Regions from separate parts of the Serratia rhizosphaerae genome, predicted to be linked through region 2. Evidence: predicted binding sites of a transcription regulator. Region 2 holds the regulator's gene; each other region holds the start of a gene.
What was found. Region 2 encodes CRP, which controls carbon source genes, mostly activating them, when cyclic AMP is high. Its sites were predicted from a motif close to ATGTGANNNNNNTCACAT; they were not measured.
Positions count from the first base shown of each region.

Region 1 (3,118 bases), 1.3 Mb from region 2:
TTTCAGCTCATGCAGCGTCTGGGTAATCATGCGCGCGCCGGTGGCGGCAAACGGATGCCCGTAGGCAATAGAGCCGCCCAGTACGTTGAACTTCTCCATGTCGACTTCCCCGATCGCCGCGTCGCGCCCTAGCTTCTCGTGGGCGAACGCCGCGCTGGCGAACATTTTCAGGTTGGCCAGCGTCTGCGCGGCGAAGGCTTCATGCATATCAATCAACGTTAAATCGGCCAGCGTAATGCCCGCCCGATCCAGCGCCAGCGGCGTGGCGTACGACGGCCCCAGCAGCATATCCTGCCAGACGTCGATGGCGGCAAAGGCGAAGCTGCGCAGATAGCCGAGCGGCCGCAGCCCCAGCTCTCTGGCGCGGGATTCGCTCATCATCAGCACCGCCGCCGCACCGTCGGTGAGCGGCGTACTGTTGGCCGCGGTCACGCTGCCGTGTTTACGATCGAAGGCCGGCTTTAATTTGGCGTAGGAGGCCAGGCTGGAGTCTTTGCGGACATTGTTGTCTTCGGTCAGTTCCGCCTTATACGGCGGCACGTATGCCGTCATTACTTCATCGTGCAGCCAGCCCTGCTCCCAGGCATTGGCCGCCAACTGGTGAGAACGGTGTGCCAGCGCGTCCTGATCTTCACGGCTGATGCCGTGCGTCTTCGCCATTTGTTCGGCGGTGTCGCCCATCCGCAGGCCGGTGGAGTATTCCGCCACCGCCGGCGGCACCGGCAGCAGGTCGCGGAACTTCAACCGGCTGAACAGCTTCAGGCGCTGCGACAGCGTGCGCGCTTTGTTGACGTCCACCAGCGTACGCGCCAGCGCTTTGCTGACGCCGATCGGCAGTACGGAGGAAGAATCAGCGCCGCCGGCAATGCCGACGCTGATGCTGCCGGCGATAATGCTTTCCGCCACGTTGGCGATCGCCTGGAAACTGGTGGCGCAGGCGCGGGAGACGCTGTAGGCGTCGGTATGTACGCTCATGCCGGTGCCGAGCACGATCTCGCGCGCGATATTCGGCGCCTCCGGCATCTGCACCACCTGGCCAAACACCAGCTGTTCAATCAGCGTCGCGTCGATGCCGCTGCGCGCCACCAACTCACTGACCGCCATTTTACCGAGATCCACCGCCGGCACGCCGTGATAGGCGGTCGCCTGTTTGGCGAACGGGGTGCGTAATCCATTAACTATTGCAATTCTGTCTCCCTGACGGGTGACCAGCGGCAGTGCCTTACTCATAAATGCTCCTGAAGAAAGTAACGTCAGCGCAATCCGCAAAACAGGTCTGACCTGATGAGGTCATTGTTAACCAGATGTTTACATTTGGCAAACCGTCAGAGGTGAAATCTGCGAGCAGGAGCAACTTTCAAACGGGGGGATAAACCGGCAAGGGGAAAATAAAGAGGCTGCGCGGCGGGTGCCGCGCAGAATACCGTGATGCGTTAACGCAGGCCCAGCTGAAAAATCAGCGTTTCCGCCTGGCAGGAAAAGGTGAAATCAGCGTTCAATCGCACGCCGCCGTCTACCGGCTGCAGGCTGCTGCTGATGGCGCAGGGATCGGACTCCACCGAACGCGCTTTTTCCGTCAGCGCCGTCAGCGTTTGCTGCGCGTCTTGCTCGTCGGTAAAAATCTGGCTGTAGGACGCGGTGCAGTCGGTATTGTCCATCACGGTGCCGACATCCACACAGCAGCATGCTGCCGTTTCCTGCGCGCTGCATTTATTCATTGCATCTGACATAGTCAATTCTCCTCACGACGCCTGGGGTATGACCCGGCGCAAAGACCCAAGATTCTGTAAGCCATTTTACGCCTCGCCGTATGAGATCACTAGCACTTACTCTCTGTAGGTGTTTTAAGTGATGGAAATCACAAATAAAAATATTCATTTGATAAATAAACATAGGAATTTTGTTATTTACCGCTGGCGTTTTGTTAAGCAGATCTCTTTTTTGATATCAACTTGGAAATATTTCAAAAACAAAGTTGCAACATCTTAACAGGTCAGACCTATAATTCAGCCACTGGTCTGATTTGTCTGATGGATAACGGACCCTACAATCCCGCGCTCCTTGTTACCACGTGTAACATAGTTTAAATAATAAACACATAATGAGGTTTTGGTCATGAGCCAGAAAAACCTATTCAAGAAAACAGCTCTTGCAGCTGCAGTGGCGATTATTTCTTCAAACGTGTATGCCGCAGGATTCCAGTTGAATGAGTACTCTTCTTCTGGTTTAGGCCGTTCTTTTTCTGGTGAAGGCGCCGTCGCCGACAATGCCACCTCAGCCAGCCGCAACCCGGCGACCATGATGATGTTTGACCGCCCGACCTTCTCCGCCGGCGCCATCTTTGTCGACCCGGGCGTTGATATTTCCGGTACTTCACGCTCCGGCAACAGCCTGGATGCGAAAAACATCGCGCCGGCACAGTGGATCCCGAACCTTCATTATATCCACCCGCTGAACGACCAGTGGGCCGTCGGCGGCTCGGTCACCAGCAACTACGGCCTGGCGACCGAATTTAACGACGGCTATACCGCCGGCCCGTACGCCGGTAAAACCGATCTGACCACCGTTAACCTCAACCTGAGCGCCGCGTACCGCCTGAACCAGCACTTCAGCTTCGGCCTGGGCTTTGATGCGCTGTACGCCAAGGCCAAGCTCGAACGCTACGCCGGCGAAAGCGGCGCCGCGGTCGGCATGCCTGCCGATACCCAGATTTCACACCTGAAGGGCGACGAATGGGGCTACGGCTGGAACGCCGGCATCCTGTATGAAGTGGATGAAAACAACCGCTACGGCCTGACCTACCGTTCCGAAATCAAAGTCGACTTCGACGGCGATTACAAGAGCAGCGTCCCATCAAGCTTTAACCCGATGCAGGGCATGACCGGCCTGCCATGGGGCACCGACGGCAACACCATTCCTGGCTCTCTGTCGCTGCACCTGCCTGAGATGTGGGAAATTTCCGGTTATAACCGGGTGGCGCCAAAGTGGGCCGTTCACTACAGCCTGGCGTACACCAGCTGGAGCCAGTTCCAGGAGCTGCGCGCCACCGGCAGCAACGGCCAGACGCTGTTCGAGAAGCATGAAGGCTTCAAAGACGCTTACCGCATCGCGCTGGGTA
Region 1 covers NZ_CP041764.1:3,736,328-3,739,445, reverse strand. Annotated here, with positions in the region: gene fadI (acetyl-CoA C-acyltransferase FadI) at 1-1,230, opposite strand, end outside; gene FO014_RS17390 (YfcZ/YiiS family protein) at 1,434-1,730, opposite strand; gene fadL (long-chain fatty acid transporter FadL) at 2,116-3,118, shown strand, end outside.
Region 1: a site for CRP is predicted at 1,847-1,864, ahead of FO014_RS17390 (YfcZ/YiiS family protein). Genes of this name have one in related genera too.

Region 2 (3,118 bases):
CGCCCGCCGCGGTCATCCGCTGGCCAACGCTCGCTCGCTGGATGCGCTGCGCCAGGCCAAATGGCTGCTGCCGGAAACCGATATGGGCTATTACCAGCATCTGCAATCCGTGCTGGGTGATTTTTATCAACAGCTGGAAACGCCGCCGGTGCGCTCGGACTCTGTCATCTGCGGCCTGAATATGGTGCTGGCGTCTGACTACCTGACCATTGTGGCGCGCGCGATGGCGCGTCCGCTGCATTTGCAGGAACAGGTGGTCACGCTGCCGATTGATACCCTGCCGCAGGCGCAGTATTGCGTGCTCTATTCGCAGAGATCGCCGCTAACCGTAACGGCGCGGCGTTTGCTGGATTTGCTGCACGGCCAGTGTCAGCGCTACGCCTGGTAAACTTATTCCACCACGCGGATTTCGAAACTGTGGGTCACCGTTGCCGCCTGACTCAACATCAGCGATACCGAGCAGTACTTTTCAGCAGACAGGTTGACCGCACGCTCCACCACCTTGTCACTCAACCCTTTACCGCTGACGATAAAGTGCAGATTGATCGCGGTAAAAGTACGCGGCGCCTCATCCCGCCGCTGCGAGCTGAGTTTCACCTCGCAGTCACGCACGTCATTGCGGCCCTTTTGCAGAATCGACACCACATCGATCGCGCTGCAACCGCCCACCGACATCAGCACCATCTCCATCGGACTCGGCGCCTTTTCCCCGGCGCTACCATCCATTAACACCTGATGACCTGACGCGGACTCACCGAGGAAGGTCAATCCTTCCACCCATTTCACTCTTGCCTGCATACTGCTCACTCCGGTTAATTTCTTAAAATCAGACTACGCTTTCGCGCTGAAACTGGCAATGGAACCTGATGCCGGTCATGCTGAAGCGAGACAACAGAAGACACTCGCCTCACTCTATGCTACAAACAAACCGCAATAACTCTTTTTGGACACCGACTTTCAGGGATCTGCCCAAGGAAAGCATCTTAAATGAGATGTTAACAGAATGTAGCTTGCAGCACTGACAGCAAGTTAATATGCTAGGGCAATAGCGTATTTTACGGCACGCCTCAAAACCTGTTTATAGCCCGCATGCATTACCGGTTATCAACGCGTTTAACAGGGAGCTCCGATCCCTGTGTTACAAAGGCAGCGATTACAACAGAGGATAATAGCGAATGGTTCTCGGCAAACCGCAAACAGACCCGACTCTCGAATGGTTCCTGTCTCATTGCCATATCCACAAATATCCATCCAAAAGTACGCTGATTCACCAAGGTGAAAAGGCTGAAACGCTCTACTACATCGTGAAAGGCTCCGTTGCGGTGCTGATTAAAGATGAAGAAGGCAAAGAGATGATCCTGTCCTATCTCAACCAGGGGGATTTCATCGGCGAGCTTGGATTATTTGAAGAAGGCCAGGAGCGCAGCGCCTGGGTGAGAGCGAAAACCGCCTGTGAAGTAGCTGAAATTTCCTATAAGAAATTCCGTCAGCTGATCCAGGTCAACCCGGATATTCTGATGCGCCTTTCCGCGCAAATGGCCAGCCGCCTGCAGGTCACCTCAGAGAAAGTGGGGAACCTCGCCTTCCTTGACGTTACCGGCCGCATTGCGCAAACCCTGCTGAACCTGGCGAAACAGCCGGACGCCATGACCCACCCTGACGGTATGCAAATTAAAATCACGCGTCAGGAAATTGGTCAAATCGTCGGTTGTTCACGCGAAACGGTCGGCCGTATCCTGAAAATGCTGGAAGATCAAAACCTGATCTCCGCGCACGGCAAAACCATTGTTGTTTATGGCACGCGTTAATTAATCAGAAAACGGCGCATTCGCGCCGTTTTTTATGCCGGTAGCGGCTTATACCGCATTCACCACATCCTGCACCGCACGTTCAAAACGCGCCATCCCCTCTTCAATATCCTGCAGCTCTACCACCAATGACGGCGCAAAGCGGATAACGTTAGGCCCGGCGTTCAGAATCATCACGCCATGCGCGGCGGCGGCGGCCAGGAAATCCCGCGCCTTATTCTGGTAAGCCGCACTCAGCTCGGCGCCGATCAACAGCCCCATGCCGCGAATATCGCTGAAAATACCGTACTTGTCGGCCAACTGCTGCAGTTTCTCCACGTAGAGCGCATGACGCTGCGCGATACCGTCCAGCACCTGCGGCGTGTTGATCACGTCCAGCGCCGCCTCGGCCACCGCGCAGGCCAACGGGTTGCCGCCGTAGGTGGTGCCGTGCGTGCCGACCTGCATGGCAGAGGCAATCTCCTCGCTGGTCAGCATCGCGCTGACCGGGAAGCCGCCGCCCAGCGCTTTAGCGGTGGTCAAAATATCCGGCGTCACGCCGTAATGCATATAGGCGAACAGCTTGCCGGTACGCCCCATGCCGCTCTGCACCTCATCAAACACCAGCAGCGCCTGGTGCTTATCGCACAGAGCGCGCACGCCCTGTAGGAACTCGGCGTCCACCGGCGTAATGCCGCCTTCGCCCTGAATCGGCTCCATCACTACCGCGCAAGTGCTGTCATCCATCACCGCCTTGACCGCCGCCAGATCGTTGTACGGCACATGCACAATATCGGCCGGCTTTGGCCCGAAGCCGTCGGAATACTTTGCCTGCCCGCCGACCGAGACGGTAAACAGCGTCCGGCCGTGGAAGGCGTTATAGAAGGCGATAATTTTGGTTTTGTACGGGCTGTGACGGGTAATGGCATAGTGGCGCGCCAGTTTGAAGGCCGCTTCGTTGGCCTCCGCGCCGGAGTTGGCGAAAAAGACCCGATCGGCAAAGGTGGCGTCAATCAGTTTGCTGGCCAAACGCAGCGCCGGCTCATTGGTGAACACATTACTGGTATGCCACAGGGTTTCGCTTTGCTGCTGCAGCGCCGCCACCAATGCCGGGTGGCAGTGGCCCAGCGCAGTTACGGCGATGCCGCCGGAGAAGTCGATATACTCCTTCCCTTCGCTGTCCCACACGCGGCTGCCCAGACCTTTGACCGGCACAAACTGCGCCGGTGCATAAACCGGCAAAATCACCTTATCGTACGTGCTGCGGTTCACCGCGTATTTTTCCGTCATTATTGGGTTCCACCTCAAGAGATTGGTTTTTTAATAGCGCC
Region 2 covers NZ_CP041764.1:2,456,995-2,460,112, reverse strand. Annotated here, with positions in the region: gene FO014_RS11385 (LysR substrate-binding domain-containing protein) at 1-388, shown strand, start outside; gene FO014_RS11380 (OsmC family protein) at 391-798, opposite strand; gene crp (cAMP-activated global transcriptional regulator CRP) at 1,176-1,808, shown strand; gene argD (bifunctional acetylornithine/succinyldiaminopimelate transaminase) at 1,857-3,077, opposite strand.

Region 3 (3,118 bases), 1.7 Mb from region 2:
ATACCGTGGAGATCCGTGATTTTCGGGCGTTGTCGCGCCGTCTGGTGCGTGAACTGGGGATGTTGAACAAGCAGAGCAACGGTTCACGCTTTTCACCGTTGCAGATTCACCTGATGATTGAAATCAAGGAACAGCCGCTGGGGGTGATGGAGCTGGCGGCCAAACTGTGCATCGATAAGGCCAGCGCCAGCCGGGCACTGCGTTCGTTGGTCAGCGCGCAGATGATCGAGACGGTTGAACACCCGCATGACAAACGCCACAGCCTGCACCGTCTGACCCGGCAGGGGAAACACACGCTGGCGCTGATTGACAGCGATGCCGATAACTTTATGCAGGCGGCGCTGGCGCAGTTGGACGATGATGAACGGGCGGCGACGGTGGCGATGATGCGTAAGTTCAGCGGCGCGCTGGCCGGCGCGCGCAAGCAGCGGCAGGCCGAACTGCGGGTGCGGCCGATTTGCGCCGCAGACGATGCGGCGATGGCGAAGCTGATCCGCGACTGTTTCCGTGAATACGGTATGGACAGCATGGAGGGCGTCAGTCTGTACGATCCGGATCTGGAGCGGCTGACGGAGATGTATCAACGCAGCGGCGGTCATTACTGGGTGGTGGAACGGCAGGGGGAAATCGTGGGCGGCGCCGGCATTGCGCCTCTGCTTGGCGGCGAAGCGGATTACTGTGAACTGCAAAAGCTGTTTTTCAAACCCGAAATCCGTGGCCTGGGGATGGCGCGTTACATGGTGGTGCAGGCGATGCGCGCGGCGCGGGCCGCCGGTTACCGCTACTGCTATCTGGAAACCACCGAACAGCTAAAAGAAGCGCTGGGGCTTTATCAGTCGCTGGGCTTTACGCTGCTCAGCGAACGGCGCGGTGCGACCGGCCATCACGGCTGTTCCATCTATATGTTGAAGCCGCTGTAAGGGGCTCTTTCCCTGCGCCAACCTGGCGCAGCAACGCAAAAGGCGGCTTACGCCGCCTCTTTGCATCTCAGACTCAAACGATTAGTTATAGATAATCGCGGTGCCGTGCATTTTGTTGTTACCGGTTGTCGAGGTGATCTGGAAGGATTTTGCCCCGGCTTTATCGGCTTCTGCCGCCAGTTTGTTTTCCAGGCTGGTCAGGTTGGTTGCGCCGCTGGCGTTAACCACGCCGACTTTCTGCATATTGGCCGGCTGGCTGTCTACCAGTTCTGCGGCAAAGCTGCCGAATGATACGGTGGCAAGGGCTACGGCGGCGATGGTCATTTTCAGGCTTTTCATAATCTTCTTTCCTATCACAAGTTGAATATGGTTGTTGTTTCGCGGAGCGTTAAATTAATTAACGATCGATAATTTAATGTTAGTGTGACCCAGGTCACTTTGCAAGCATTTTTTTAATGTTCATTAATTAAATGGTGTCGGCCGAGCTTGCGGCGGCCGGCGCCATTCAGCGCTGAAGGTCAGTAACATATTGTTGTGAAATTATTTTTCTCTGACGCTGGTGATGTCTGCGGGCGTTGAAAAACGGGCGTTCCACGGCATGCGGCAGTGAAAATTGTCATTCAGGGCCGTCAGTCGTGGCCATCAGCGCGACGTTTTATCACAACGACAGACTGCAACAGCACGAGCATCCCGCCGCAGTGAGAAGGGTGGGAGCTGCTATCACGGTGAATTATTTTATTTATTTCAATTGATTATGTTTTTATGAAGGTGTATCAATAACAACGTTGGCGTTGGCTGCGGTATTAGATAACGTTCGATAACTAAATGTTAGTCGCTTCTCGACGCCGTCGCAATATTTTTTTATAATGATCGTTAATTTAATTTGGCGGCGCAGACGCGGCGCGCAAGATGAGAGGGATTATGACTATCAAAGAAGAGGTCGCCGCAAAGAAAACCCGCGGCAGACCGAAACAGTTTGATCGCGACCTGGCACTTGACCGCGCACTGGAGCTGTTCTGGCGTCACGGTTATGACGCCACGTCATTGGCCGATCTGGTCGAAGTCACCGGCGCCAAAGCGCCGACGCTGTATGCCGAGTTCGGCAATAAAGAGGGGATGTTCCGCGCGGCGGTGGAACGTTACCTGAGCAAATACACCACCTGCACCAACCAACTGCTTGAACAGCCGCAGCCGATCGCCGAAATCATCGATGCCTATGTGCGCTCCTCCGCGGAAGTGTTTACCGATCCGGAAACGCCGTCCGGCTGCTTTATGGTGTGCGCCTCCGCCGCGCTTTCCTCGTCGTCGGACGACGTCGCCCAGATGCTGCTGCGTAAGCATCATGCGCAGGAAGCCAGCCTGAAGGCCTGTTTCGACCGCAAGGTGCAGCAGGGGGAACTGCTGGCGAAAACCGACACCGCGCTGCTGGCGAAATATGTGATGTGCACCATTGAAGGCATGTCGGTGCAAGCGCGCGAAGGGGCGAGCCGCGCCGAGCTGCTGCGCCTGGTAGATACGCTGATGATGCTCTGGCCGCGCCTGAGTCAGGTGGGTAATCCGGTCTGAGCCTGTCCCGCGCAGTCAGCGCGGGGAAAGCGCCATATGCAGCAGCGGGTAGGGGTTGCCCTGGCCGTCCAGCGGTGAGCGTCCTGTCACCACAAAGCCGTAGCGCTGGTAGAAGCCTACCGCCTGCGGGTTTTGCTCGTTCACATCCAGCACCAATCCGTCGTGGCGCGCCTGCGCATGGTTCAGCAGTGCGCTGCCGACGCCCTGGCCGCGCTGTCCGGCATCGATAAACAGCATCTCCACCTTATTATCATCCAGCGCGATAAAGCCGCAGGGCCGCCCGGCGATCTCCGCCACCCAGACGCCGAGCAGCGGCAGATAGTGCTCGACCAGCGGCTTGAACTCTGCCATCTGTTTTTCACCGATAAAGTGATGGGTAGCGCGCACCGAACGCTGCCAGATCGCCACCAATTGCGGATTGTCCGCCGGAATACGTTCTCTGATCGTTATCATCCCTGCCTCCTGGGGTAAACTGGCCTAAATGTACGCTGAAATAGCCCGCAACGAAAATCTCCCGGCGACGCCGCAGAAAAAATTTACGGAAAAATTCGCGTAATCGCTGAATTTTTGAGACTTTTACGCGTGATTGTGCGATCAAATGCGTTTTACACTGGCGAAAAGCAAAAATCCTT
Region 3 covers NZ_CP041764.1:730,649-733,766, reverse strand. Annotated here, with positions in the region: gene FO014_RS03400 (bifunctional helix-turn-helix transcriptional regulator/GNAT family N-acetyltransferase) at 6-920, shown strand; gene bhsA (multiple stress resistance protein BhsA) at 1,002-1,259, opposite strand; gene FO014_RS03390 (TetR/AcrR family transcriptional regulator) at 1,842-2,486, shown strand; gene FO014_RS03385 (acetyltransferase) at 2,502-2,939, opposite strand.
Region 3: a site for CRP is predicted at 1,342-1,359, ahead of bhsA (multiple stress resistance protein BhsA). Genes of this name have one in related genera too.

Region 4 (3,118 bases), 290 kb from region 2:
GCAATACCTCGGCGCGCGCCACGGCGGTGTTGGTGATACTCGGCCTGATTGGCGGCAGCTTCTTTTATGGTGAGGTGGTGATCACTCCGGCGATCTCGGTGATGTCGGCGATCGAAGGGTTGGAAATCGCCGCGCCGGCGCTGGATCCCTATATTGTACCGCTGGCAATCCTGGTGCTGACGCTGCTGTTTATTATTCAGAAGCACGGCACCGGCAGCGTGGGCAAACTGTTTGCCCCGGTGATGCTGATCTGGTTCCTGACGCTGGCGCTGCTTGGTGTGCGCAGCATTATCGATAATCCGGAGGTGCTGCAGGCGCTGAACCCGAAATGGGCGCTGAACTTCTTCTTCGAATATAAGAAAGTGTCGTTCTTTGCCCTGGGGGCGGTGGTGCTGTCGATCACCGGCGTTGAGGCGCTGTACGCCGATATGGGCCACTTCGGGAAATTCCCGATTCGTCTGGCCTGGTTCACCGTGGTGTTGCCGTCGCTGGTGCTTAACTATTTCGGCCAGGGTGCGCTGCTTTTGAAGAACCCGGAAGCGATCAAAAACCCGTTCTTTCTGTTGGCGCCGGACTGGGCGCTGATTCCTCTGCTGATTTTGGCCACGTTGGCGACGGTGATCGCCTCGCAGGCGGTGATCTCCGGCGTCTTCTCCTTAACCCGTCAGGCGGTGCGTCTGGGCTACCTGCCGCCGATGCGCATTATCCATACTTCGGAAATGGAGTCCGGCCAAATCTATATCCCGGTGATTAACTGGCTGCTGTATATCTCGGTGGTGCTGGTGATCGTCAGCTTTGAACATTCGAGCAATCTGGCTGCGGCCTACGGCATTGCGGTAACCGGCACCATGGTGCTGACCAGCATTCTGGTGACCTCGGTGGCGATTAAAAACTGGCACCTGAATCGCTTCCTGGCGGTGGGCATATTGATAGCTCTGTTGCTGATTGATGTGCCGATGTTCTCCGCCAACGCGCTGAAGCTGTTCTCCGGCGGCTGGTTGCCGCTGACCATCGGCCTGATGATGTTTATCGTCATGACCACCTGGAAGAGCGAACGTTTTCGCCTGCTGCGCCGCATGCATGAACACGGCAACTCCCTGGAGGCGCTGATCGCCTCGCTGGAGAAGTCGCCGCCGGTGCGGGTACCGGGCACCGCGGTGTTTATGTCGCGCGCCACCAACGTGATCCCGTTTGCGCTGCTGCACAACCTCAAACACAACAAGGTGCTGCATGAGCGCGTGGTGCTGCTGACGCTGCGTACCGAAGATGCGCCGTACGTCCATAATGTCCGGCGGGTCACCATTGAGCAGCTGTCGCCGACCTTCTGGCGCGTGGTCGCCAGCTACGGCTGGCGAGAAACGCCGAACGTCGAGGAGGTGTTCCACCGCTGCGGCCTGGAGGGTTTGCCGTGCCGTATGATGGAAACCTCGTTCTTTATGTCGCATGAATCGCTGCTGTTGAGCAAACGGCCGTGGTATCTGTTCTTGCGCGGTAAGCTGTTTATTGCGCTCAGCCGTAATGCGCTGCGGGCGCCGGATCAGTTTGAAATTCCGCCGAACCGGGTTATCGAGCTGGGAACGCAGGTCGAAATATAAGGTTCCGTTATCTCTCCTCTCGGGGGCGTCGCATGCGGCGCCCCTTCTTTTTTACCGGTGTTGCCGCGCTGATATCGAAACGTTTCGATAACGATCACATTTCCACGCTATGGCGGTTGCCTTCCTTTGTTGTTTTTTTACACTCCACGACAAGCGAAACGTTTCGCTGGTAAAAAATAAGTGGAGCGAAAGAAATGAAAAAAGGCGTGCTGCTTAATGCCGACATCTCCGCGGCGGTTTCCCGTCTCGGCCATACCGACCAGCTCACCCTGTGTGACGCCGGTTTGCCGATCCCGGCCGGCGTTGAACGCATCGATATGGCGCTGATGGCCGGCGTGCCGACTTTTTTACAGCTGTTTACTGCGGTCACGCAGGAAATGCAGGTGGAAAGCGCCATGTTGGCCGAAGAGCTCGTCACGCAAAACCCCTCGCTCCATAGCGCTCTGTTGGCGCAACTGACGCAGTTGGGGCTGCAGCAGGGAAATACCATCAGCGTGCGCTATATCAGCCACGGCGATTTCAAAGCGCAAACCGGGCACAGCCGGGCGGTGATTCGCAGCGGGGAATGTTCGCCCTATGCGAACATTATCCTGTGCGCCGGCGTAACTTTCTGAGGCATTTATGCAACCTTTATTGCAACTGACCGGGATAGATAAGGCGTTTCCCGGTGTGAAGGCGCTTTCCGGGGCAGCGCTTAGCGTGTACCCCGGCAGGGTGATGGCGTTGGTGGGGGAAAACGGTGCCGGCAAGTCCACCATGATGAAAGTGCTGACCGGTATCTACAGCAAAGATGCCGGCAGTATACGTTTCCTCGGTAAAGAGGTGGCGTTTCACGGGCCGAAAGCGTCACAGGATGCGGGGATCGGCATTATTCATCAGGAGCTGAACCTGATCCCGCAGTTGACCATTGCGGAGAACATCTTTCTCGGCCGCGAATTCGTTAACCGCTTTGGCCGTATCGACTGGAAACGCATGTACGCCGAGGCTGACAAGTTGCTTCAGCGTCTTAATCTGCGTTACAGCAGCCACCGTCTGGTGGGGGAACTGTCGATTGGCGATCAGCAGATGGTGGAAATCGCCAAGGTGCTGAGCTTTGAGTCGCAGGTGATCATTATGGATGAGCCTACCGACGCGCTGACCGATACCGAGACTGCCTCCTTATTTAAGGTGATCAATGAACTGAAAGCGGCAGGCTGCGGCATTGTGTATATCTCGCACCGGATGAAAGAGATTTTCGAGGTCTGTGATGACGTTACCATCTTCCGCGACGGCCAGTTTATCGCCGAGCGGCCGGTGAATGAGCTGCAGGAAGAGCGGCTGATTGAAATGATGGTTGGTCGTAAACTGGAAGATCAATACCCGAGGCTGAACCTGCCGCGCGGCAACAAACGGCTGGAAGTCAGCCAGTTGTCTGGCCCCGGCGTGCATGATGTCAGTTTCACCCTGTATCGCGGCGAAATTCTTGGCGTTGCCGGGCTGATGGGCGCCGGCCGTACCGAATTAATGAAAATCCTCTACGGCGC
Region 4 covers NZ_CP041764.1:2,166,214-2,169,331, forward strand. Annotated here, with positions in the region: gene kup (low affinity potassium transporter Kup) at 1-1,595, shown strand, start outside; gene rbsD (D-ribose pyranase) at 1,790-2,209, shown strand; gene rbsA (ribose ABC transporter ATP-binding protein RbsA) at 2,217-3,118, shown strand, end outside.
Region 4: a site for CRP is predicted at 1,678-1,695, ahead of rbsD (D-ribose pyranase). Genes of this name have one in related genera too.